3 regions of the Halomonas sp. M4R1S46 genome follow, and region 2 is predicted to be linked to each of the others. Evidence: predicted binding sites of a transcription regulator. Region 2 holds the regulator's gene; each other region holds the start of a gene.
The links. The regulator sigma-54, encoded in region 2, starts transcription at its own class of promoters, with help from an activator protein. The targets are predictions, from matches to a motif close to TGGCACNNNNNTTGCTNT.
Positions count from the first base shown of each region.

Region 1: a site for sigma-54 is predicted at 5,135-5,152, ahead of glnL (nitrogen regulation protein NR(II)). Genes of this name have one in related genera too.
Region 3: a site for sigma-54 is predicted at 2,717-2,734, ahead of OCT48_RS13545 (ANTAR domain-containing response regulator). Genes of this name have one in related genera too.

Region 1 is NZ_CP107008.1:3,984,001-3,991,288, reverse strand. Features, by position in the region: gene OCT48_RS18445 (hypothetical protein) at 1-65, opposite strand, end outside; gene typA (translational GTPase TypA) at 182-2,008, opposite strand; gene glnA (glutamate--ammonia ligase) at 2,541-3,947, shown strand; gene OCT48_RS18430 (DUF4124 domain-containing protein) at 4,193-4,777, shown strand; gene OCT48_RS18425 (hypothetical protein) at 4,847-5,032, shown strand; gene glnL (nitrogen regulation protein NR(II)) at 5,196-6,242, shown strand; gene ntrC (nitrogen regulation protein NR(I)) at 6,235-7,288, shown strand, end outside.
Region 2 is NZ_CP107008.1:1,218,497-1,225,784, reverse strand. Features, by position in the region: gene OCT48_RS05805 (KpsF/GutQ family sugar-phosphate isomerase) at 1-79, shown strand, start outside; gene OCT48_RS05800 (KdsC family phosphatase) at 95-652, shown strand; gene lptC (LPS export ABC transporter periplasmic protein LptC) at 657-1,241, shown strand; gene lptA (lipopolysaccharide transport periplasmic protein LptA) at 1,238-1,768, shown strand; gene lptB (LPS export ABC transporter ATP-binding protein) at 1,765-2,490, shown strand; gene OCT48_RS05780 (RNA polymerase factor sigma-54) at 2,646-4,052, shown strand; gene hpf (ribosome hibernation-promoting factor, HPF/YfiA family) at 4,164-4,475, shown strand; gene ptsN (PTS IIA-like nitrogen regulatory protein PtsN) at 4,484-4,966, shown strand; gene rapZ (RNase adapter RapZ) at 5,005-5,904, shown strand; gene OCT48_RS05760 (HPr family phosphocarrier protein) at 5,908-6,177, shown strand; gene pmbA (metalloprotease PmbA) at 6,376-7,288, opposite strand, start outside.
Region 3 is NZ_CP107008.1:2,889,203-2,896,490, forward strand. Features, by position in the region: gene OCT48_RS13540 (nitrate reductase) at 1-2,388, opposite strand, end outside; gene OCT48_RS13545 (ANTAR domain-containing response regulator) at 2,772-3,365, shown strand; gene OCT48_RS13550 (CmpA/NrtA family ABC transporter substrate-binding protein) at 3,362-4,411, shown strand; gene OCT48_RS13555 (NAD(P)/FAD-dependent oxidoreductase) at 4,652-5,968, shown strand; gene nirB (nitrite reductase large subunit NirB) at 5,965-7,288, shown strand, end outside.

The sequences.
Region 1 (7,288 bases), 1.5 Mb from region 2:
TGGTCGGCGTAGTAGCGCAGCACGCTGGCGCTGCCGGGATCGTCCCACTCGACATGCTTGTGCATCGGGGCCACCTCCATGAAGAATGACTGAAGCTTCAGCATAGTCCCCGGCGGCGGGCGGAGGCCATAACGCAAGAGCCCGCCGGGTGGCGGGCTCTTGATGGGGCGGCGCAGCGGGCTTACTTCTTCTTGGCGCGCTTGCGCTCGTTCTCGCTGAGGTGCTTCTTGCGCAGGCGGATGTGGTTGGGGGTGATCTCCACCAGCTCGTCGTCATCCAGGAACTCGATGGCCTGCTCCAGGGTGAAGCGCACCGGCGGGGTCAGCACGAGGTTCTCGTCGTTGCCGGAGGCGCGCATGTTGTCGAGCTTCTTGGCCTTGGTGGGGTTGACCACCATGTCATCGGCGCGGTTGTTGATGCCTACCAGCATGCCCTCGTAGACCTCGGTGCCGTGCTCGACGATCAGCTTGCCGCGATCCTGCAGGGCGAACAGCGCATAGGCCAGCGCCTTGCCGGAGACCATGGAGACCAGCACGCCGTTGCGCCGCTCGATGGAGGCGTCGGGCTTGAGCGGGCCGTAGTGGTCGAAGCGGCTGGTGAGGATGCCGGTCCCGGAGGTCAGGGTCAGGAACTGGCCGCGGAAGCCGATCAGGCCGCGCGCGGGGATGATGAAGTCCAGGCGCACCCGGCCCTTGCCGTCGGGGTTCATGTTGGACAGCTCGCCCTTGCGGTAGCCGAGCTCCTCCATGATGGCGCCCTGGTGCGCCTCCTCGCAGTCGATGATGACCTCTTCGTAGGGCTCCTGCTTGACGCCGTCGATCTCGCGGATGATCACCTCGGGGCGACCCACGGCCAGTTCGAAGCCCTCGCGACGCATGGTCTCGATCAGCACCGAGAGGTGCAGCTCGCCGCGGCCCGAGACGATGAACTTCTCCGGGGTCTCGCCCTGCTCGACGCGCAGCGCCACGTTGTGGATCAGCTCCTGGTCGAGGCGATCCTTGATGTTGCGGCTGGTGACGAACTTGCCGTCCTTGCCGGCGAAGGGCGAGTCGTTGACCTGGAAGGTCATGGACACGGTGGGCTCGTCCACGGTCAGCGGCGGCAGCGCCTCGACGGCGGCCGGGTCGCACAGGGTGTCGGAGATGGCCAGGGCGTCGATGCCGGTGATGCAGACGATGTCGCCGGCGGTGGCCTGCTCGGTCTGCACCCGCTCCAGGCCCATGTGGGTCATCACCTGGCCGACCTTGCCCTTGCGTTCCTTGCCTTCCTTGGTGACCACCATGACCTGCTGGTTGGGCTGGATGGCGCCGCGGGTGATGCGGCCCAGGCCGATGACGCCCACGTAGCTGTTGTAGTCCAGCGCCGAGATCTGCATCTGCAGCGGGCCGTCGAGCTCGACCTTGGGCGGCTCGACGATGTCGACGATGGCCTGGAACATCGGGGTCATGTCGTCGGCCAGCTCGTCGGGCTCGGGGCCGGCGACGCCGTTGAGGGCGGAGCAGTAGATGATCGGGAAGTCGAGCTGCTCATCGGAGGCGCCGAGGTTGTCGAACAGGTCGAAGATCTGGTCGATGACCCAGTCCGGGCGGGCGCCGGGACGGTCGATCTTGTTGACCACCACGATCGGCTTGAGGCCCTGGTCGAAGGCCTTCTGGGTGACGAAGCGGGTCTGCGGCATGGGGCCGTCCACCGCGTCGACCATCAGCAGGACCGAGTCGACCATGGACATGACGCGCTCGACCTCGCCGCCGAAGTCGGCGTGTCCGGGGGTGTCGACGATATTGATGTGGTAGTCCTGCTCTTCCGGGCTCTGCCAGCGGATCGCCGTGTTCTTGGCCAGGATGGTGATGCCGCGTTCCTTCTCCTGGTCGTTGGAGTCCATGATGCGCTCCTGGCCCTCCGCCTTGCGGTCCAGGGTGCCGGACTGCTGGAGGAGTTTGTCGACCAGGGTGGTCTTGCCGTGGTCGACGTGAGCGATGATGGCGATGTTGCGAAGATTCTCGATCACGACGGGATCCTGCTGGGAAAAGTGGGGCCGCATTATAGGGTCAGGGCCATGACCGCTACCAGCCTTGTTGGCGGGAATCCGTCCAACAAGTTCGGCGAGTCCATGGATTCAATGACCTGCAGGGACGGCGCCGGTTCCCCAGCGGGGCCCCGACGGGCGAGGCGGGGCACGGCGAGTCGCCGCCGTCGTGCATCATTGTGGTGCATCCCTTTTTCTTGTGCGCCATAAGAGGGCATTTTCGGGGCGCCGACATGCTTCATGGCGGGGCATTCCTCGGGCACCGATGCAGGGCAATGTCGCGGGAGAAGTTTTTTCCTGTTCCTGTTCAGCGTCTTATCGTGGTTACGGGAGGAGGCATCGGCAAGCTGGCATGCTTTCTGCTTGCTCATGGGCAGTGCCATGGTCGTGCATGGCGTCGTGGGCAGTGAGCCCATGGCATGCTACAACGTCGTCTGGACAGGCCGGCTTGCCGGCACCCGGCGGCAGAGAACAAGCGGAATACCCGAAACCAAGCCATCTAGTGGAGGACCTCATGTCCGAGAAGACGCTCGCCCTGATCGAAGAGCATGATGTGAAGTGGATCGACCTGCGCTTCACCGACACCCACGGCAAGGAACAGCACGTCACCATTCCGGCCCGCGACGTCGATGAGGAGTTCTTCGAGAACGGCCAGATGTTCGACGGCTCCTCCATCTCCGGCTGGAAGGGCATCAACGAGTCCGACATGATCCTGCGTCCGGAGGACGGCACCGGCTTCCTCGACCCCTTCACCGAAGACGCCACCCTGGTGCTGCGCTGCGACATCATCGAGCCGGCCACCATGCAGGGCTACGAGCGCGACCCGCGCTCCATCGCCAAGCGCGCCGAGGCCTACCTGCAGTCCACCGGCCTGGGCGACACCGCCTTCTTCGGCCCGGAGCCCGAGTTCTTCATCTTCGACGAGGTGCACTGGAAGGCCGACATCGAAGGCGCCATGTACAAGATCACCTCCGAGGAGGGCGCCTGGGCCACCGACCGTCAGGTCGAGGGCGGCAACCTGGGCCACCGTCCGCGGGTCAAGGGCGGCTACTTCCCGGTGCCCCCGGTGGACAGCTTCCACGACATCCGCGGCGCCATGTGCAACACCCTGGAGGCCATCGGCCAGTCCGTCGAGGTGCATCACCACGAGGTGTCCAACGCCGGCCAGAACGAGATCGGCGTGAAGTTCAACACCCTGGTGAAGAAGGCCGACGAGCTGCAGGAAATGAAGTACGTCGTGCACAACGTGGCCCATGCCTACGGCAAGACCGCCACCTTCATGCCCAAGCCCCTGGTCGGCGACAACGGCTCCGGCATGCACGTCCACCAGTCCTTCTGGAAGAACGGCCAGAACCAGTTTGCCGGCGACGAGTATGCGGGCCTCTCCGAGATGGCGCTGTACTACATCGGCGGCATCATCAAGCACGCCCGGGCCCTGAACGCCTTCACCAACGCTTCCACCAACTCCTACAAGCGTCTGGTGCCGGGCTTCGAGGCGCCGGTGATGCTGGCCTACAGCGCCCGCAACCGCTCCGCTTCCATCCGCATCCCCTACACCGCCAGCCCCAAGGGCAAGCGTGTCGAGGCCCGCTTCCCGGACCCGACCGCCAACCCCTACCTGTGCTTCGCAGCGATGCTGATGGCCGGTATCGACGGCATCAAGAACAAGATCCACCCCGGCGATGCCATGGACAAGAACCTCTATGACCTGCCGCCGGAAGAGGGCAAGGAAGTGCCTACCGTGGCCGAGAGCCTCGACCAGGCGCTCGCGGCGCTGGACGCCGATCGCGCCTTCCTGGTCGAGGGTGGCGTCTTCACCGACGACATGATCGATGCCTACATCGAGCTCAAGGAAGAGGACGTCGAGCGCCTGCGCATGACCACCCATCCGGTCGAGTTCGACATGTACTACAGCTGCTGATGGCGGCGGCGCCCAGGCGCCGCGTCCGGCACTCAGAGGCACGCCCATCGGGCGTGCCTCTTTTTTTCAGGGCAGCCGCACATGCCCGGCGACGCCTCGGGCGAAGCCCATCACCGCGCTCCGGCCATCCGGCGAGGCTGCAACGGCGTTCCGTGAGCCGCCACTTCTGGGCTAGGCTTGTCATAGGGTGCCGCCCTGCTGCCTCATGGGGCAGGGAGCGCCCAACGGCCATCCAGGAGAGACGCATGAACAAGGCACTCGTGATGCTGGTGCTGGGCCTGTCGGTGAGCCTGACGGCCGGTGCCGAGACCATCTATCGCACCACTGACGCCCAGGGCAATGTCGTCTTCACCGACGATCCGGAGCGCGGCGGCGAGGCGGTGAAGCTGGACCCGTTGACCGTGGTGCCCTCCCGGGAGGTCCGCGCGCCGAGCCTGTCGCCGGTGGTGCAGGGCGAGGAGGCGCCGAGCGCCGCGGGCACCGCCCCGGGGCAGCCGTTCATGCCCTATGACATGTTCTCGATCCTGTCGCCGGATAACCAGGCCACCCTGTCCACCGGGGCCGCCGGCAATGTCCAGGTGCGCCTGGGCATCCAGCCCGCGCTGCGCGAGGACCATCGGGTGCGCCTGCTGCTCGATGGCCGGGTCAGCCAGTCGGCCATGCATACCGATACCTTCCTGCTCTCCAACCTCAACCGCGGCGAACACCAGCTGCAGGCCGAGCTGCTCGATGCCACCGGCGCCGTGCGCCACCGCACGGCGCCGTTGACGCTCTATGTCCAGCGGGCCAGCGTCAACCTGCCCCAGAATCCCAACAACCCGGGCAGTTAGCTGCCCCTTCGCCGGCCACATCGACCGCTGTGTCCGGACGGCACCTTCAGGCCCTGTCATCCGCCCCCGGTGCGCGATGACGGGGGCTTCAATGCCTTCGACCATGCCGACCGGGTCAAGGAAGGCAGCGCCTTCGAGCATGCCGAGCAGCTGCGCGATGGCGGCGGCCTGCGCGACGGCGAGGGCGACCGCGAACGCCATGAGCGCGAGCGTCGCTCCCGGTTGCGCCATCATCGGCATCCCGATGCCCCCTGAGTCGCCTTCCCGGCGTGCGTGCACCTGCCTGGTGCACTAAAGTGGTGCAAGACGTCCGCGCCGATCCACCCTGTCGCGCCGCCCTGTCGCGCCTCCCCGAAGTGGCGCGCTTCTTGCACCGCTTTATGGCCAGTCCACGACCGCCTCTTGCCGGGAACGCACCATGTATCAACGCCTGATGGAACATCTCACCACCGCCGTCCTGCTGCTGGACGGGGAGCTGCGCCTGCGCTGGATGAACCCCGCGGCGGAGGCCCTGCTCGCGCTGAGCCGTTCCCGGGTGGTGGGCCAGCCCCTGCCCGGCCTGGTGGTGGGCGAGGAGGACATCGGCGAGGTGCTCACCAAGGCCCGCGACGAGTTCCATCCCTTCACCCAGCGCGAGGCGCGCCTGATCCGGCCCACCGGTGAGCCGCTGACCGTGGACTATACCGTCACCCCGCTCTCTGCGGACGAGCTGCTGCTGGAGATGGAGCCCCGGGACCGGCTGCTGCGCATCTCCCGGGAGGAGGCGCTGCAGACCCGCCAGGAGACCATCAAGGTGCTGGCCCGGGGGCTGGCCCACGAGGTGAAGAATCCCCTCGGCGGCATCCGGGGCGCGGCCCAGTTGCTGGAGCGTGACCTGGAGAGCCCGCAGCTCGCCGAATTCACCCGCATCATCGTCGAGGAGGTCGACCGGCTGCGCGACCTGGTGGACTCGATGCTGGGCCCCAATCGCCTCAATCGCCACGAGCCGCTGAACATCCACAGGGTGCTGGAGCGGGTTCGGGCCCTGCTGGCCGTGGAGCATCCCGAGGTCGCCATCAGCCGCGACTACGACCCCAGCCTGCCGGACCTGATGGGCGACGAGTCGCAGATGATCCAGGCCATGCTCAACGTGGCCCGCAACGCGGTCGAGGCCATGACCGAGTCGGGCATGGACGCGCCCACCCTGGTGCTGAAGACCCGGGCCCGCCGCCAGTTCACCCTGGGCGCGGAGCGCCATCGGCTGGTCTGCGAGGTGTCAATCATCGACAACGGGCCGGGCATCCCCGACGGCCTGCGCGAGACGCTGTTCTATCCCATGGTCTCGGGGCGCGCCGAGGGCAGCGGCCTGGGACTGTCCATCGCCCAGTCGATCCTGCACCAGCATCAGGGCCTGATCGAGTGCGACTCCGCGCCGGGCCAGACCGAATTCCGACTGCTGATACCGCTGGAGAAGTGCCATGACTGAAGCCGCTCGCGTCATGGTCGTCGATGACGATCGTGCCATCCGCTGGGTCCTCGAACGCGCCCTGGCCCAGCCCGACCTGGCCGTCGAATGCCTGGAGCGGGCCGACCAGGTGCTGCCACGGCTGCTCGAGGATCCGCCCGATGTCCTGGTCACCGATATCCGCATGCCGGGCATCGACGGCCTGGACCTGATGGCGCGGGTGCGCGATGCCCATCCGGACCTGCCGGTGATCGTGATGACCGCCCACTCCGACCTCGACAGCGCGGTGGCCTCCTACCAGGGCGGGGCCTTCGAGTACCTGCCCAAGCCCTTCGACGTGGACGAGGCCCTGGCCCTGGTACGCCGCGCCGTGGCCCATGCCCGCGAGCGCAAGCGTCCGGTCAGTGCCCCGGAGGGGCTCGACACCGAGATCATCGGCGAGGCGCCGGCGATGCAGGAGGTGTTTCGCGCCATCGGCCGCCTCTCCCAGTCGCATATCACGGTGCTGATCAACGGCGAGTCGGGCACCGGCAAGGAGCGCGTGGCCCAGGCGCTGCATCAGCACAGCCCGCGGGCCGGCAAGCCCTTCATCGCCCTGAACATGGCGGCGATTCCCCGCGACCTGATCGAGTCCGAGCTGTTCGGCCACGAGAAGGGCGCCTTCACCGGGGCCACCGCCCAGCGCCAGGGGCGCTTCGAGCAGGCCAATGGCGGCACCCTGTTCCTCGACGAGATCGGCGACATGCCCGCCGAGACCCAGACCCGCCTGCTGCGGGTGCTGGCCGACGGCGAGTTCTACCGGGTCGGCGGCCACACCTCGGTGAAGGTGGACGTGCGCATCATCGCCGCCACCCACCAGAACCTGGAGGGCCTGGTGGACGAGGGGCGCTTCCGCGAGGACCTCTTCCACCGCCTCAACGTGATCCGTATCCACCTGCCGAAGCTGGCGGATCGCCGCGAGGACATCCCGCGGCTGGCCCGGCACTTCCTGGCCGAGGCGGCCAAGGAGCTCTCCACCGACGTCAAGGTGCTGACCCGGGAGGCCGAGGAGCACCTGACCCGTCTGG
Region 2 (7,288 bases):
CCTGGCCGTGGTGGACAACGAGGGACGCCCGGTCGGCGCCCTGCACATGCACGACCTGCTCGCCAGTGGCGTGATCTGACCCCAAGGAGCTCCCATGACCCTCGATGCCCCCCTGATGGACCCCGGTCTCGTCGACCGCCTGCGTCGTATCCGCCTGCTGGCCATGGACGTGGACGGCGTGCTGACCGATGGCCGCCTCTACTTCCAGTCCGACGGCGGCGAGACCAAGGCCTTCCATACCTTGGACGGCCATGGGATCAAGCTGCTGCACCGCGCCGGCATCGAGGTGGCCCTGATCACCGGGCGTGACTCGCCCATGGTCAGCCGCCGCGCCGCCGCCCTGGGCATCCAGCACCTCTACCAGGGCATCGAGAAGAAGCTGCCGACGCTGCGCCAGCTGTGCACCCGACTGGGCATCGGCCTCGAGCAGGTGGCCTACTGCGGCGACGACATGCCCGACGTGGCCGCCATCCGCCAGGCCGGCGTCGGCATCAGCGTGCCCGGCGCGCCGAGCTATATCCGCCAGCACGCCGACTGGGTGACCGAGCGCGAGGGCGGCCACGGCGCGGTGCGCGAGATCTGCGACACCCTGCTGCAGGCCCAGGGACACTGGGACGCCGTACTCGACACCTACCTGCACGGCAAGGCCTGACGCCATGCGCCTGCCGCGCCCCGGGTTCCGGACCTGGCTGTTGCTGGTGCTGCTCGCCCTGGGCGGCGGCCTGGCGCTGCTCGACCAGCGCGAGGCCTCGCGCCCGGGCGCGGTGCCCCGGGATGCCGCCGGCGAGCCGGACTACTTCCTCGAGGACGCGCGCCTGACCCGCTTCGATGCCCAGGGCCGTCCCCACCAGCGCCTCGAGACCCCGCGCCTGGTGCACACCCCCGACGATGACGTCACCCGCCTCGAGACGCCCGACGTCCGACTGCGCGACGACAGCGGGCGACGCTGGCTGGCCACCGCCGCCCGCGGGCGCCTGGGCGCCGGCGGCAACCCCCTGCTGCTGGAGGGGGACGCCCGGCTCACGGCCCCCCGGGAGCGCTGGCACCTGGAAACCGAGGCCCTTCACTACGACGCCGATACCGGGCATGCCTGGAGCGAGACACCGGCCCTGCTCCGCCAGCCCCCGCAGCGGATGCGGGGCGAGCGGTTCGATGCCTGGATCCATGACAATCGTGCCCGGCTGGCCGACAATGTGCGCGGCCATCACCCGCCGACCACCCCAGAGGACCCCGAGCCATGATGCGACCGCCCCCCGCGACCCTGCTGGCCCTGAGCCTCGCCGCCCTGTCCCTGGCCGCCGGCCCGGCGCTGGCGCTGGAGGGCGATGCCAGCGCCCCCATCCAGGTCGAGGCCGATCGTCTCGACCTGGACGATCGCGCCGGCACGGCCGTCTATCGCGGCGACGTGACGATCACCCAGGGCAGCATGCAACTGACCGGCGAGCGCGTCGAGATCCAGCGCAATGCGGCCGGTCGGCTGACCCGGGCCACCGCCACCGGGGAGCGGGCCTACCTCGAGCAGAAGCCCGCCCCCGACGAGCCGCTGGTGCGCGGCTGGGGACGTACCGTGGTCTACCATGTGGCCGAGCGCCGCATCGAGCTGATCGACCAGGCCGAGCTGCACCAGGGGGGTGACACCTTCGACGGGGGCTACCTGGAGTACTTCCTCGACCGCCGCGTGGTCCAGGCCCGTTCCGCGGCCGAGGGGGTCGACGAGCGCCAGCGGGTCCGCATGACCCTGGAGCCGGAGCAGCAGGACGCCCCATGAAGACCCTCAGCGCCCGCCACCTCGCCAAGAGCTACAAGCGTCGCCGTGTCGTGCACGACATCAGCCTGGAGATCGAGCAGGGACGCATCGTCGGCCTGCTCGGCCCCAACGGCGCCGGCAAGACCACCTCCTTCTACATGATCGTCGGCCTGGTGCGGGCCGATGCGGGCTCGGTGGCCATCGACGACCGGGACCTCTCCGGCACCGCCATGCACGAGCGCGCCCGGGCCGGCATCGGCTACCTGCCCCAGGAGGCCTCGATCTTCCGCAAGCTCTCCGTGGCCGACAACATCATGGCCATCCTCGAGACCCGCCGGGACCTCGACCGCGCCGGCCGCCAGGCCCGCCTGGAGCAGCTGCTGGAGGACTTCCACGTCACCCATATCCGCGACAACCCGGGCATGAGCCTGTCCGGCGGCGAGCGTCGGCGAGTCGAGATCGCCCGCGCCCTGGCCACCGAACCTGACTTCATCCTGCTCGACGAGCCCTTCGCCGGGGTCGACCCGATCTCGGTGGGCGAGATCAAGGGCATCATTCGCCAGCTCAAGGCCCGCGAGATCGGCGTGCTGATCACCGATCACAACGTGCGCGAGACCCTCGACATCTGCGACGGGGCCTACATCGTCGGCGACGGCCAGATCATCGCCGAGGGCGATGCCGAGGCAATCCTCGCCAACCAGAAGGTCCGCGACGTCTATCTGGGCCAGGACTTCCGCCTGTGAGCCGACCCTTATTGGTAAGTTACTGATATAATGTCGCCAAGCGACGACAGGCACGCTGTTTGCCATTGGCACGCTAATTGCTAGCCTCGGGGCTTGCATGCCTCCCTCCGGCGCACTAGGGTGGTGGCTTCATCGCCAGTCGAATGGATCCCCCCATGGCCATGAAGGCTTCCCTGCAACTCCGCGTCGGCACCCAGCTGACCATGACCCCCCAGCTGCAGCAGGCCATCGCCCTGCTGCAGCTCTCCACCCTGGACCTGCGCCAGGAGATCCAGCAGGCCCTGGAGGCCAACCCGATGCTGGAAATGGAGGATGAGTTCGGCGAACAGGCCGTCAGCGAGGCCGCGGACGACGACTGGGCCAGCGAGATCCCCGACGAGCTGGCCGTGGACAGCGACTGGGCCGACACCTTCCAGGACGCCGGCCTGGGCAGTGGCGGCGAGGCCCCGGACTTCGAACGCCAGGCCGCCGGCCAGAGCCTGCAGGGCCACCTGACCTGGCAGCTGGCCATGAGCGGCCTGGGCGAGCGGGAGACGCACATCGCCGAGAGCCTGATCGACGCCGTGAACGGCGATGGCTACCTGGAGCAGTCCCTCGACGAGCTGCGCGAGGGGCTGCGCCCCCAGGGCCTGGAGGGGCTCGCCACCCGCGAGGTCGAGGGCGTGCTGCTGCGCCTTCAGCAGTTCGAGCCCACCGGGGTCTTCGCCCGGGACCTGCGCGAGTGCCTGCTGCTGCAGCTCGCCGCCCTGCCCCAGGACACCCCCCTGCTCCCCCAGGCCCGGCGGCTGGTCCGCCAGTTCCTCGAGGCCCTGGCCGGCAACGACCGGCGCCTGCTCAAGCGCCGGCTGGGGCTGGAAGATGCCGTGCTCGACGAGGTGATCGCGCTGATACGCGGCCTCGATCCGCGCCCGGGCAGTGCCTTCGCCGCCGGCGACAGCGACTACGTGATCCCCGACCTGATCGCCCGCCCCAGCGAGCAGGGCTGGCGGATCGAGCTCAACCCGGAGGCGCTGCCGCGGCTGCGTATCCAGCCCGACTATGCGGCACTGATCAAGCGTGCCGACAAGAGCCAGGACAACCAGTTCCTCAAGGACCACCTCCAGGAGGCGCGCTGGCTGCTCAAGAGCCTGACCAGCCGCAACGACACCCTGCTGCGCGTCGGTCGCGAGGTCATGGCCCGCCAGCTGGACTTCCTGGAACGCGGCGAGGAGGCCATGAGGCCGCTGATCCTCGCCGATATCGCCCAGGCCGTGGAGATGCACGAGTCGACCATCTCCCGGGTCACCACCCAGAAGTTCATCCACACCCCGCGGGGCGTGTTCGAGCTCAAGTACTTCTTCTCCAGCCAGGTGGGCGGTGGTGACGAGGCCCATTCCAGCACCGCGATCCGCGCCCGCATCCGCAAGCTGATCCAGGAGGAGCCGCCGCGCAAGCCGCTGTCGGACAGCAAGCTCGTCGACCTGCTCGCCGAGGAAGGCATCGAGGTGGCCAGGCGCACCGTGGCCAAGTACCGCGAGGCCATGCACATCCCCTCGTCGAGCCAGCGCAAGCGCCTCGCCTGATGCCGTCCGGCGGCGCCGTCGACAGCGTGGAAGGGCCCCTGGCACGGGGGGTTTGCACGGCACCAAAAAGGGTTACAATCGAGGCACCACCCAAGGAGCAAGGAGCGTGTCATGCAAGTCAATCTCACCGGCCACCACGTGGAACTGACCGACCCCCTGCGTGACTATGTGCAGGAAAAGCTCACGCGCCTGGAACGCCACTACGACAACATCACGACCGTGCAGGTCACGCTCTCCGTCGAGAAGGAACGCCAGCAGGCCGCTTGCACCCTGCATGCCGCCGGTGCCGATCTTCATGCCGAAGCCATGGACGGTGACATGTACGCCGCCATCGATGCCCTCGCCGACAAGCTGGATCGCCAGCTGGTCAAGCACAAGGAAAAGACCCAGGCTCGCGCTCAGGGCGCCGCCGGCGTCCGTTGAGCCGCCCCATGTCACTGGAAACCATCCTGCCCCCCGAGCGCACGCTCTTCGCGGTGCCGGGGGGAAGCAAGAAGCGGGTCCTGGAATTCTTCAGCACCTTCATCGCCCAGAACACCCCGAGCCTCGACAGCCAGGAGGTCTTCAGCCGGCTGATCGGCCGCGAGCGCCTCGGCAGCACCGGCATCGGCCACGGGGTGGCCATCCCGCATGCCCGCAACCCCCACTGCAAGGCACCCATCGCCGGCTTCCTCCGGCTCGCCGAGCCGGTGGACTTCGACGCCGTGGACGGTGATCCCGTCGACCTGGTGTTCGTGCTGCTGGTGCCCGAGGAGGCGGACGATGCCCACCTCGCCCTGCTCGGCCAGGTGGCCGGGGTGATGAACGACGCCGAAACCCGCAGCGCCCTGCGCCACGCCGAGAGCCAGCAGGAGCTCCACGACCGCCTCACCGAGGCCATCCGACGACAGACACCGGCCGACGGCAACGGCTAGCCGGCCCGGGCCGGCCGGCCCCGACCAGGAGATCCCCCATGCAGCTCGTGATCATCAGCGGCCGCTCCGGCTCGGGCAAGTCGATCGCACTGCAGGCCCTGGAGGACCTCGGCTACTACGCCATCGACAATCTTCCGGCCATGCTGCTCGGCCCCCTGGTGGACGAGCTGCGCAGCGGCCAGTCGCTGCGCAGCTCCATCGCCGTGAGCATCGATGCCCGCAACCTGCCCCACGCCCTGGAACGCTTCCCTGCCCTGCTCGAGGACGTGCGGGCCCGCAACATCCACTGCCAGGTGGTCTACCTGACCACCGATGCCCGTATCCTGCTGGAGCGCTACTCGGCGACCCGTCGCCGCCACCCCCTGACCCGGGACAGCCAGATGACCCTGGCGGAGGCGATCGACTGCGAGGAGGCCGCCCTGGCGGAGATCCGCGACCTCGCCGACCTGGTGATCGACACCTCGCGTCTCTCGGTGCACGACCTCCGGGGCCGCATCACCGACCAGGTGGCCGGTCATCGCCGCGAGGGGCTGACCCTCACCGTGGAGTCCTTCGGCTTCAAGCGGGGCGTGCCCCTGGATGCCGATATCGTCTTCGATGCCCGCTGCCTGCCGAACCCCTACTGGGATCCCCAGCTGCGTGACGCCACCGGCCGCGATGACAGCGTGATCGCCTTCCTCGACAGCTACCCGATGGTCGCCGAGATGGCCGCCGATATCCTGGCCTGGGTCGAGCGCTGGCTGCCCCGTTACCAGGCCAGCCAGCGTAGCTATCTCACCGTCGCCATCGGCTGCACCGGCGGCCAGCACCGCTCGGTGTACCTCGCCGAAGGGCTGGCCCATCGCCTGGCCGCGGCCTCCCCCGGGGTCCGACTCCGCCATCGAGAGCTCGGCCTGCAGCGCAACCTGCCCGCCCCCGATACCGACGAGGACCGCTGAGACGTGCCAAGACGCAAGCTCACCCTGACCAACAAGCGCGGCCTGCACGCCCGCGCGGCCACCCGCCTGGTACAGTGCTGCCAGCCCTATGCCTCGCGGGTCACCGTCTACCATGGGGAGCAGCAGGCCGACGCGGCCAATATCATGGCACTGTTGATGCTGGCCGCGCCCTGCGGCACCGAGCTCACCCTGGAAGCCGAGGGCGAGGATGGCGAGGCGGTCCTGGATGCCCTCGAGGCGCTCTTCCACGCCCGCTTCGACGAGGACGTTTGAAAGCTGGAAGCTGGAAGCTGGAAGCTGGAAGCTGGAAGCTGGAAGCTGGAAGCTGGAAGCTGGAAGCTGGAAGCTGGAAGCTGGAAGCTGGAAGCTGGAAGCTGGAAGCTGGAAGGCAGCCTGAATTCGCCACCCGAGGCGTCAAGCGTTTTCTTCCAGCTTCAAGCTTATGGCTTATCGCTCCGGGCGAAGCCCGGTTTAGCCGCCGGCCACCGTCATCTCGTCGATCAGCCAGCTGCCGGAGTGGATGCTGCCGCGGGTGTCGATGTCGTCACCGACGCCGACCAGCCCCTTGAACATCGCCTCCAGGTTGCCGGCGATGGTGAACTCCTCCACCGGGTGCTGGATCTCGCCGTCCTCGACCCAGAAGCCCGCCGCCCCCCGCGAATAGTCGCCGGTGACGCCGTTGACCCCCTGGCCCATCAGCTCGGTGACCAGTACCCCACGCCCCATGCGCGCGAGCAGGGCGTCCCGGGAGGCGAGCGGCGCGTCGAGGCGCAGGTTGCGGGCCCCGCCGGCATTGCCGGTGGTCGCCATGCCCAGGCGCCGGGCGCTGTAGGCGGAGAGCATGTAGCTGGCCAGCCGGCCACGCTCGATGAAGACGTTGTCGCGGGTCTGGACGCCGTCGTTGTCGAAGGGGCTGCTGGCCATGGCGCCGACCTCCATGGGTCGCTCGTACAGCGAGAACCAGTCCGGGAAGAGGGTCTCGCCGAGCCGCTCGCAGAGGAAGGAGGACTGGCGGTACAGGGCCCCGCCGGCGATCGCCCCCATCAGGTGGCCGACCAGGCCCGCGGCCAGGGTCGGATCGAAGAGCACCGGCAGGCGACCGGTGGCCGGGCGCCGCGCCCCCAGCCGCCGCAGGGTCCGCCGCGCCGCACTCTCGCCCACCGCCTCCGGGGCGAGCAGGTCGCGGGGGTCACGCGCGCTGGTGTAGTCGTAGTCGCGCTGCATGCCCCCCTCGTCCTCGGCGATCAGCATGCAGGACAGCGAATGACGACTGCCGCGCTGGCTGCCCAGGAAGCCGTGGCTGTTGGCGTAGACCCGCACGCCCTCGCCGCTGGAGAGCCCGGCGCCGTCGGAACTCTTGATCCCCGCCATGCCGCGACCGGCG
Region 3 (7,288 bases), 1.7 Mb from region 2:
CAGCCACCAGCGCAAGCGGCCGTCCTCGAGGCCGGCCGCCCGCCAGCGGCCGGTGGCGGGATCGTCACACCACAGCGAGGCCGGCACCGGCAGGATCTCGGTGAGGCGTCCCAGGCCCGTCTCGCCCTCGCCCCAGGCCAGCTGCCAGCGGTCGGCATGGGCCAGCGGGATCCGCGTCCAGTAGTCGGCGCTCTGCCGCACGGTCCCGGCGACCTCGAGATCCCCCGCGACCACCAGGGTGGCCTCGCAGGCCGTGGCCAGCGGCGTCACCGCCACGGCGCCGTGCTTGGCCTCGGGCTGGCCGGAGAGCGGATCGACATGGGCCGCGAGCAGGCTGCCGGCCAGGGCCCGGGCCGAGAAGCGATCGGTCCAGTGGATGGGCACGAACACCTCGCCGCGTCGCTGGCCGCGCGACAGCCTGACCCGACCACGGTACTCGCCGGTGGCGCTGGTCAGGCGCGCCAGTTGCTGGTCGCCGAGCCCGAGCGCCTGGGCATCCTCCGGGGCGATCTCGATGAAGGGTTCGGCCCGGTGGTTCATCAGCCGGGCCGCGCGGCCGGTGCGGGTCATGGTGTGCCACTGGTCGCGCACGCGCCCGGTGTTGAGCCGCAGCGAATGGGTCGCGTCGAGCGCCTGGATGGGCCCCCGAGGGCGCACCGGAAAGAGCCTGGCGCGCCCGTCGGCGGTGGCGAAGCGACCCTCCTCGAACAGCCGGGCGGTGCCATGGGGGGCGGCGGCGGTCACCGGCCACTGGATCGGCGCCAGGGCGTCGTAGCCCTCGCGATCCAGCTCGGCCAGCGCCGAGATATCGAACATCCGGGCACGATGGCCCGGGTGGTCGGGCGCGTTCTCGAAGCCGGAGAGCCGGGCGTGCTCGGCGAAGATCTCGCCGGGATGGGCATAGGCGAAGGCCTCGCCATAGCCCAGCCGCCGCGCGACCTCGCCGATGATCCACCAGTCGTGACGCGCCTCCCCGGGCGGGGGCAGCAGCCCCCGCTGGCGGGAGATGCGCCGCTCGGAGTTGGTCACGGTACCGTCCTTCTCGGACCAGGACGTGGCCGGCAGCACGATATCGGCATAGGGCAGCAGGTCGGTGTCGGCCATGCACTCGGAGACGATCACCAGCGGGCATCTGGCCAGGGCCGCCCGTACCCGGTCGGCATCGGGCAGGCTGACCACGGGGTTGGTGGCCATGATCCACAGGGCCTGGATCTCGCCGCGTTCGATGGCCTCGAACAGCGCCACCGCCTTGTGACCGGGTCCCTCGGGCAGGCTCGGCTCCAGCGTGTCGGTGGCCCAGAAGCGGCGCACCCGATCGAGGGCGCCGGGACTGTCATAGTCCATGTGGGCGGCCAGTTGGTTGGCCAGACCGCCCACCTCGCGGCCCCCCATGGCGTTGGGCTGGCCGGTGATGGAGAAGGGACCGGCACCGGGCAGGCCGAGCTTGCCGCCGGCCAGGTGGCAGTTGATGATGGCGTGGCACTTGTCGGTGCCGCTGGACGACTGGTTGATGCCCTGGGAGTAGAGGGTCACCACGTGCAGCTGGCTGGCAAACCAGTAGAAGAAGGTCTCCAGGCGTTCCGGGTCGACATCGCAGTCGGCGGCGATGGCCTCAACGGAGCCGTCGTCCTCGCGGGCCGCGGCCAGCGCCGCATCCAGCCCGGTGGTGTGCTGTTCCAGGTAGACCCGGTCGAGCTTGCCCTTGGCGGCCATCCAGGCCAGCAGGCCGTTGAACAGGCGGGCGTCGCTGCCGGGCCTGAGCCCCAGGTAGAGGTCGGCGATCTCGCAGCTGTCGGTGACCCGCGGGTCGATCACCACCACCCGCATCAGCGGGTTGCGGGTCTTGGCGGTGCGCAGGCGCTGGTAGAGCACCGGATGGTTCCAGGCCAGGTTGGAGCCCACCAGCACCACCAGCTCGGCCTCCTCCAGGTCCTCGTAGCTGCAGGGCACGGCGTCGGCGCCCAGCGAACGCTTGTAGGCGGCCACGGCCGAGGCCATGCACAGCCGCGAGTTGGTATCCAGGTGCGGCGTACCGAGAAAGCCCTTGAACAGCTTGTTGGCGACGTAATAGTCCTCGGTGAGCAGCTGCCCGGACAGGTAGCCGGCCACCGCCGGGTCGCCGGCAGCCTCGCGGGTCGCCTGGAGCCGTTCGGCCACGGCGTCGAGCGCGGTGTTCCAGTCGACCTCGACACCGTCGACCCGGGGGCGCGTCAGACGCCCCTGCGCGCCCAGGGTCTCGGCGAGCGCCGAGCCCTTGACGCACAGGCGGCCGAAGTTGGCCGGATGCGTGGCGTCGCCCTCGACGCCGACCATGCGGTCGCCGTCGATGTCGGCCAGCACGCCGCAGCCGACACCGCAGTAGGGGCAAGTGGTTCGCGCCTGATGCATAACGCCCTCCTCGATCGTGGGTCCCAACGACGACGCCCACCGCCGCACGGGTGGCCAGCGCGGCGGTGGGCGTCGTTGCCTGGGGCCACCGTCATGGCGGCCCGGGAGATGATTGCCCAGTATCAAGCAAGCCGCGTGCCAACAGGCCCCGGACCCGCCGTGGCGGGACCTCCGGGCCGGCGAGGGCCGGGCCTTCGCGCCGCCCTGCACCAGCCGGGGCCGTCGGCGCCCGATTCCGCACCGCTGCGGTGCAACATTCCCCCGGCGATCGATGGCGACGGCGCCAGGACCGGCGCCCGACCCCGAACCTTGCCGGCATCGCGGCATCTGGAATGTATCTTGCATTGCTTCCTGCAAACGACCGATGCAACGAGCCACGCCCTATGCCCCAGCCCCTGAAAATCCTGCTGGTCGATGACGAGATCGTGCGCGCCGCCATGGTCGAGGAGGCCCTCGCCCAGGAGGGCCATAAGGTCGTCTGCCGCCTGCAGAGCCCGGCCAGCCTCAACGAGATGGTCGCGCGTCACGCCCCCGATGTGGTGATCATCGACATGGAGTCCCCCGATCGCGACACCCTCGACAGCATGTCCCTGCTGAATCGCGAGAACCCGCGTCCGGTGGTGTTCTTCGCCGACCAGCACGAGCCCGACACCATGCAGGCCGCCCTGGAGGCCGGTGTCAGCGCCTATGTGGTGGACGGCCTGGTGCCCAGCCGGGTCAAGGCGATCCTCGAGGTCGCCATCGCCCGCTTCGCCTCCTTCCAGTCGATGCGCACCGAACTCGACAAGGCCCGCGGCCAGCTGGCCGACCGCAAGCGCATCGAGCGGGCCAAGGGACTGCTGATGAAGCACCAGGACTGCGACGAGGAACAGGCCTACCGCATGCTGCGCAAACTGGCCATGGACCGCGGCCAGCGCATCGGCGAAGTGGCCGCCAACGTGATCGATATCCTCGAACGACTGGAGAAAGGCCTATGACCGCGAGTCGCACCGCCGGGCTCGAGCGCCTGACGCTGGGCGTCATTCCGCTGCTGGATGCCGCCCTGCCGATCATCGCCCGCGAGGGCGGCTTCTTCGCCGCCGAAGGGCTCGACGTCGCGCTGTCACGCGAGAATGCCTGGTCGACGCTGCGCGACAAGCTCGCCGCCGGCCTGCTGGACGGCGCCCACATGCTGGCCCCGCTGCCCCTGGCCATGAGCCTGGGGATCTCCGGCGCCGCCTGCGAGACCCTGGCCCCGCTGGTGCTGGGACGTAACGGCAACACCCTGGTGCTGTCGCCACGCTGGAGCGAGGGCATGCCCTCGCCGGAGGCCGCCGCCCCGCAGGGTGACGCCCCGGATCCCGCCGTCAGTGCCCGCGACTTCGCCCGGCGCCTGCGCCATCGCGGCGGACCGCCCCCCTGCCTGGCCATGGTCCATCCCTTCTCGTGTCAGCACTACCAGCTGCGCGAATGGCTGGCCCTCGGCGGCATCGACGCCGACCGCGAGGTCAAGCTGGTGGTCCTGCCGCCGCCCCGCATGGCCGAGGCCCTGGAGGAGGGGCGCATCGACGGCTTCTGCGTCGGCGAGCCCTGGGGCAGCCTGGCCCAGCACCGGGGGGGCGGTCGCATCGTCGCCAGCGGCGCCCGGCTCTGGCCGGACCATCCCGAGAAGGTGCTCGGGGTCACCGCGGCCTGGGCCGAGCGCCACCCCGCGACCCTCGCCGCCCTGATCCGGGCCCTCACCGGGGCCGCCGACTGGCTCGGCGCCTCGCCCGAGCATGCCCGCCGGGCACGCGACTGGCTGGCCCTGCCCCCCTACCTGGACCGGGCCGTGAGCCACCTCGAGACGCTGGCACCCGACACGGGCCCGGCACGGCAACGGCTCGGTGGCGACCTGCGCCCCTCCGCCGAGGCCATGGCCCCCATGGCCGGCCACCTCGACCAGGCGCTGCGGGCCCGCGGTGGCCGGCTGGACCCCGCCCGGCTGTCGGCCTGTTACAGCCCCGTGCATTTCGATGCCGCCACGCACCAGGAGCGTGCATGAGGCCCGTTCGGACGGCGGCGGGATACCCGCCGCCGTCCGCTACGACATATCTAATCCTTGATTTCATTGAGACAAATTACAGATTGGCCCGATAATTGAAAGGCCGTAAGTAACCGGAGCGGGCTCAGGCCTCTCCCTTGCGGTCAACGGCGATCGCCCACCGAATACCAGACGAAGACGTCTCAGCGCCCCCGCTGCCAGGGGGGCCGAGGCGTCTTTCGCGTTTCAGGAGGTTTCGACATGTGCCCCGATGCCCTTCCCGGGTCCGTCCCGCCACAACGTCCCATCGAGCACCTGGTGATCGTCGGCAACGGCATGGCCACCCAGCGCCTGGTCGAGACGCTCGTGCGCCAGGCCGCGGCGCCGCGCCGTATCACCGTGATCGGCGAGGAACGCTGCCCGGCCTACAACCGCATCCTGCTCTCGCCCTGGCTGGCCGGCGACATGACCCATGACGACCTGCGCCTGCCCGAGATCGCCGGCCGGGCCGGCATCGCCCTGAGCACGCGGCTCGGCGAGCGGGTGACCCGGATCGACCGGGCCCGGCGCCGGGTGGTGACCGAGCGCGGCGAGGCCATCGCCTATGACCGGCTGGTCCTGGCCACGGGCTCGCGTACCGCCCTGCCGCCGGTGCCGGGCATCGAGCTGGCCGGCGTCAGCGGCTTCCGGGATCTGGGCGACGCCGAGGCCCTCGCCGCCGCGGCCGAGCGCGGCGGCCGCGGCCTGGTGGTCGGCGGCGGCCTGCTGGGCCTGGAGGCCGCCGAGGGCCTGCGCCAGCGCGGCATGCAGGCCCGCGTGCTCCAGCGCAGCGAGCGCCTGATGAACCGCCAGCTCGATGCCACCGCCGCGACGCTGCTGCGACGCGAGCTGGAGGGCCGCGGGCTGGAGATCGCCACCGGCGTCGAACTGGCCGCCCTGGAGGACGACGGCCACGGCCATGTCGCCGCCGCACGCCTGGCCTCGGGGAAGCGACTGCCCGCCGACCGCGTGGTCATCGCCGCCGGCATCACGCCCAACGCCGAGCTCGGCCGGGAGGCCGGCCTGGCCTGCGACCGCGCCATCCGGGTCGATGCCTGGCTGACCACCTCCGACCCGGCCATCCATGCCCTCGGCGAGTGTTGCCAGTTCGGGACCCGCACCTTCGGGCTGGTGGAGCCGATCTGGCAGCAGGTCGAGGTGCTGGCCCGTCACCTGGCCGGGGAAGCGACGGCGGGCTTCGCCGACGCCCCGACGGCCACCAAGCTCAAGGTCGGCGGCGTATCCCTGTATGCCTTCGGCCCCACCGAGGCCGCGCCGGGCCAGGAGGCCCTGACCTATCACGACCCGCAGCAGGGCGAATACCGCCGCCTGCTGCTGCGCGACGGCCGCCTGGAGGGCGCCGTGCTCTATGGCGACACCGCCATGGGGCCCTGGCTCTTCACCCAGGCCCGGGCCGGCACCCGGCTGGACGCCGCCCGCCAGGCCCTGGCCCTCGGCCAGGCCGATGTCGAGGCCCTGCTCGCCGAGCACGAGACCACTCTCCGAGACACCGATAGCCCCGAGAAGGAGGCCGCATGAACACGCCCCATTCCGAGAAACACCACCTGATCATCATCGGTAACGGCATGGTCGGCCACCATCTGGTCGAGCAGCTCATCGAGCGGGGTGCCACCGATCGGTACCGCATCACGGTCTTCGGCGAGGAGCGTTACCGTGCCTACGATCGCGTCCACCTGTCCGAGTACTTCCGTGGTCGGGACGCCCAGTCCCTGGCCATGTGCGACGCCGACTTCTATGCCGAACACGGCATCGAGCTGCGCCTGAACGAGGCGGTGACCGCCCTCGACCGCGATGCCGGCGAGGTGGTCACCGAGGCCGGCCGCTACGCCTACGACCGGGTCGTGCTGGCCACCGGCTCCTACCCCTTCGTGCCGCCGATCCCCGGCAACGACCGCGACAATTGCCTGGTCTACCGCACCCTGGACGACCTGGATGCCATCCGCGCCGCGGCCGAGACGGCCACCACCGGCGTGGTGGTCGGCGGCGGCCTGCTGGGCCTGGAGGCCGCCAACGCCCTGCGTGGCCTCGATCTCGACACCGCCGTGGTCGAGTTCGCCCCACGGCTGATGCCGATGCAGGTCGACACCGAGGGCGGCGAGCTGCTGCGCGAGAAGATCGAGGCGCTGGGCGTCCAGGTGCTGACCGGCCGCGCCACCCAGCATATCGAGGACGGCGAGGCCAGCTTCCACCGCATGGTCTTCCAGGACGACAAGGTGCTGGAGACCGACCTGATCGTGTTCTCCGCCGGTATCCGGCCCCGCGACGAACTGGCCCGGGACGCCGCCCTGGAGATGGGCGAGCGCGGCGGCGTGGTGATCGATGACCGCTGCCTGACCAGCGACCCGGCGATCCTGGCCATCGGCGAGGTGGCGCTGTGGAACAACAGCATCTTCGGCCTGGTGGCCCCCGGCTACCAGATGGCCAAGGCCGCCGCCGATACCCTGCTGGGGGGCGAGCTGACCTTCGCGGGCGCCGACATGAGCACCAAGCTCAAGCTGCTCGGCGTCGACGTGGGCGCCATCGGCGACGCCCACGGCAACCAGACCCCCGGCGCGCGGATGTTCCGCTACCTGGACGAGATCAGGCAGGAATACCGCAAGCTGGTGGTCTCCAGCGACGGCAGGAAGCTGCTCGGCGCCATGCTGGTGGGCGACAACGCCTACTACGACACCCTGATGCAGTACTACAGCAACGGCCTGGAGTTGCCCGAGGACCCGGCCGCGCTGATCCTGCCCTCCACCGAGGGCGCGCCGACCCTGGGCGCCGACGCCCTGCCCGAGGGCGCGACCATCTGCTCGTGCCACAACGTCACCAAGGGGTCGATCTGCGCGACCCTCG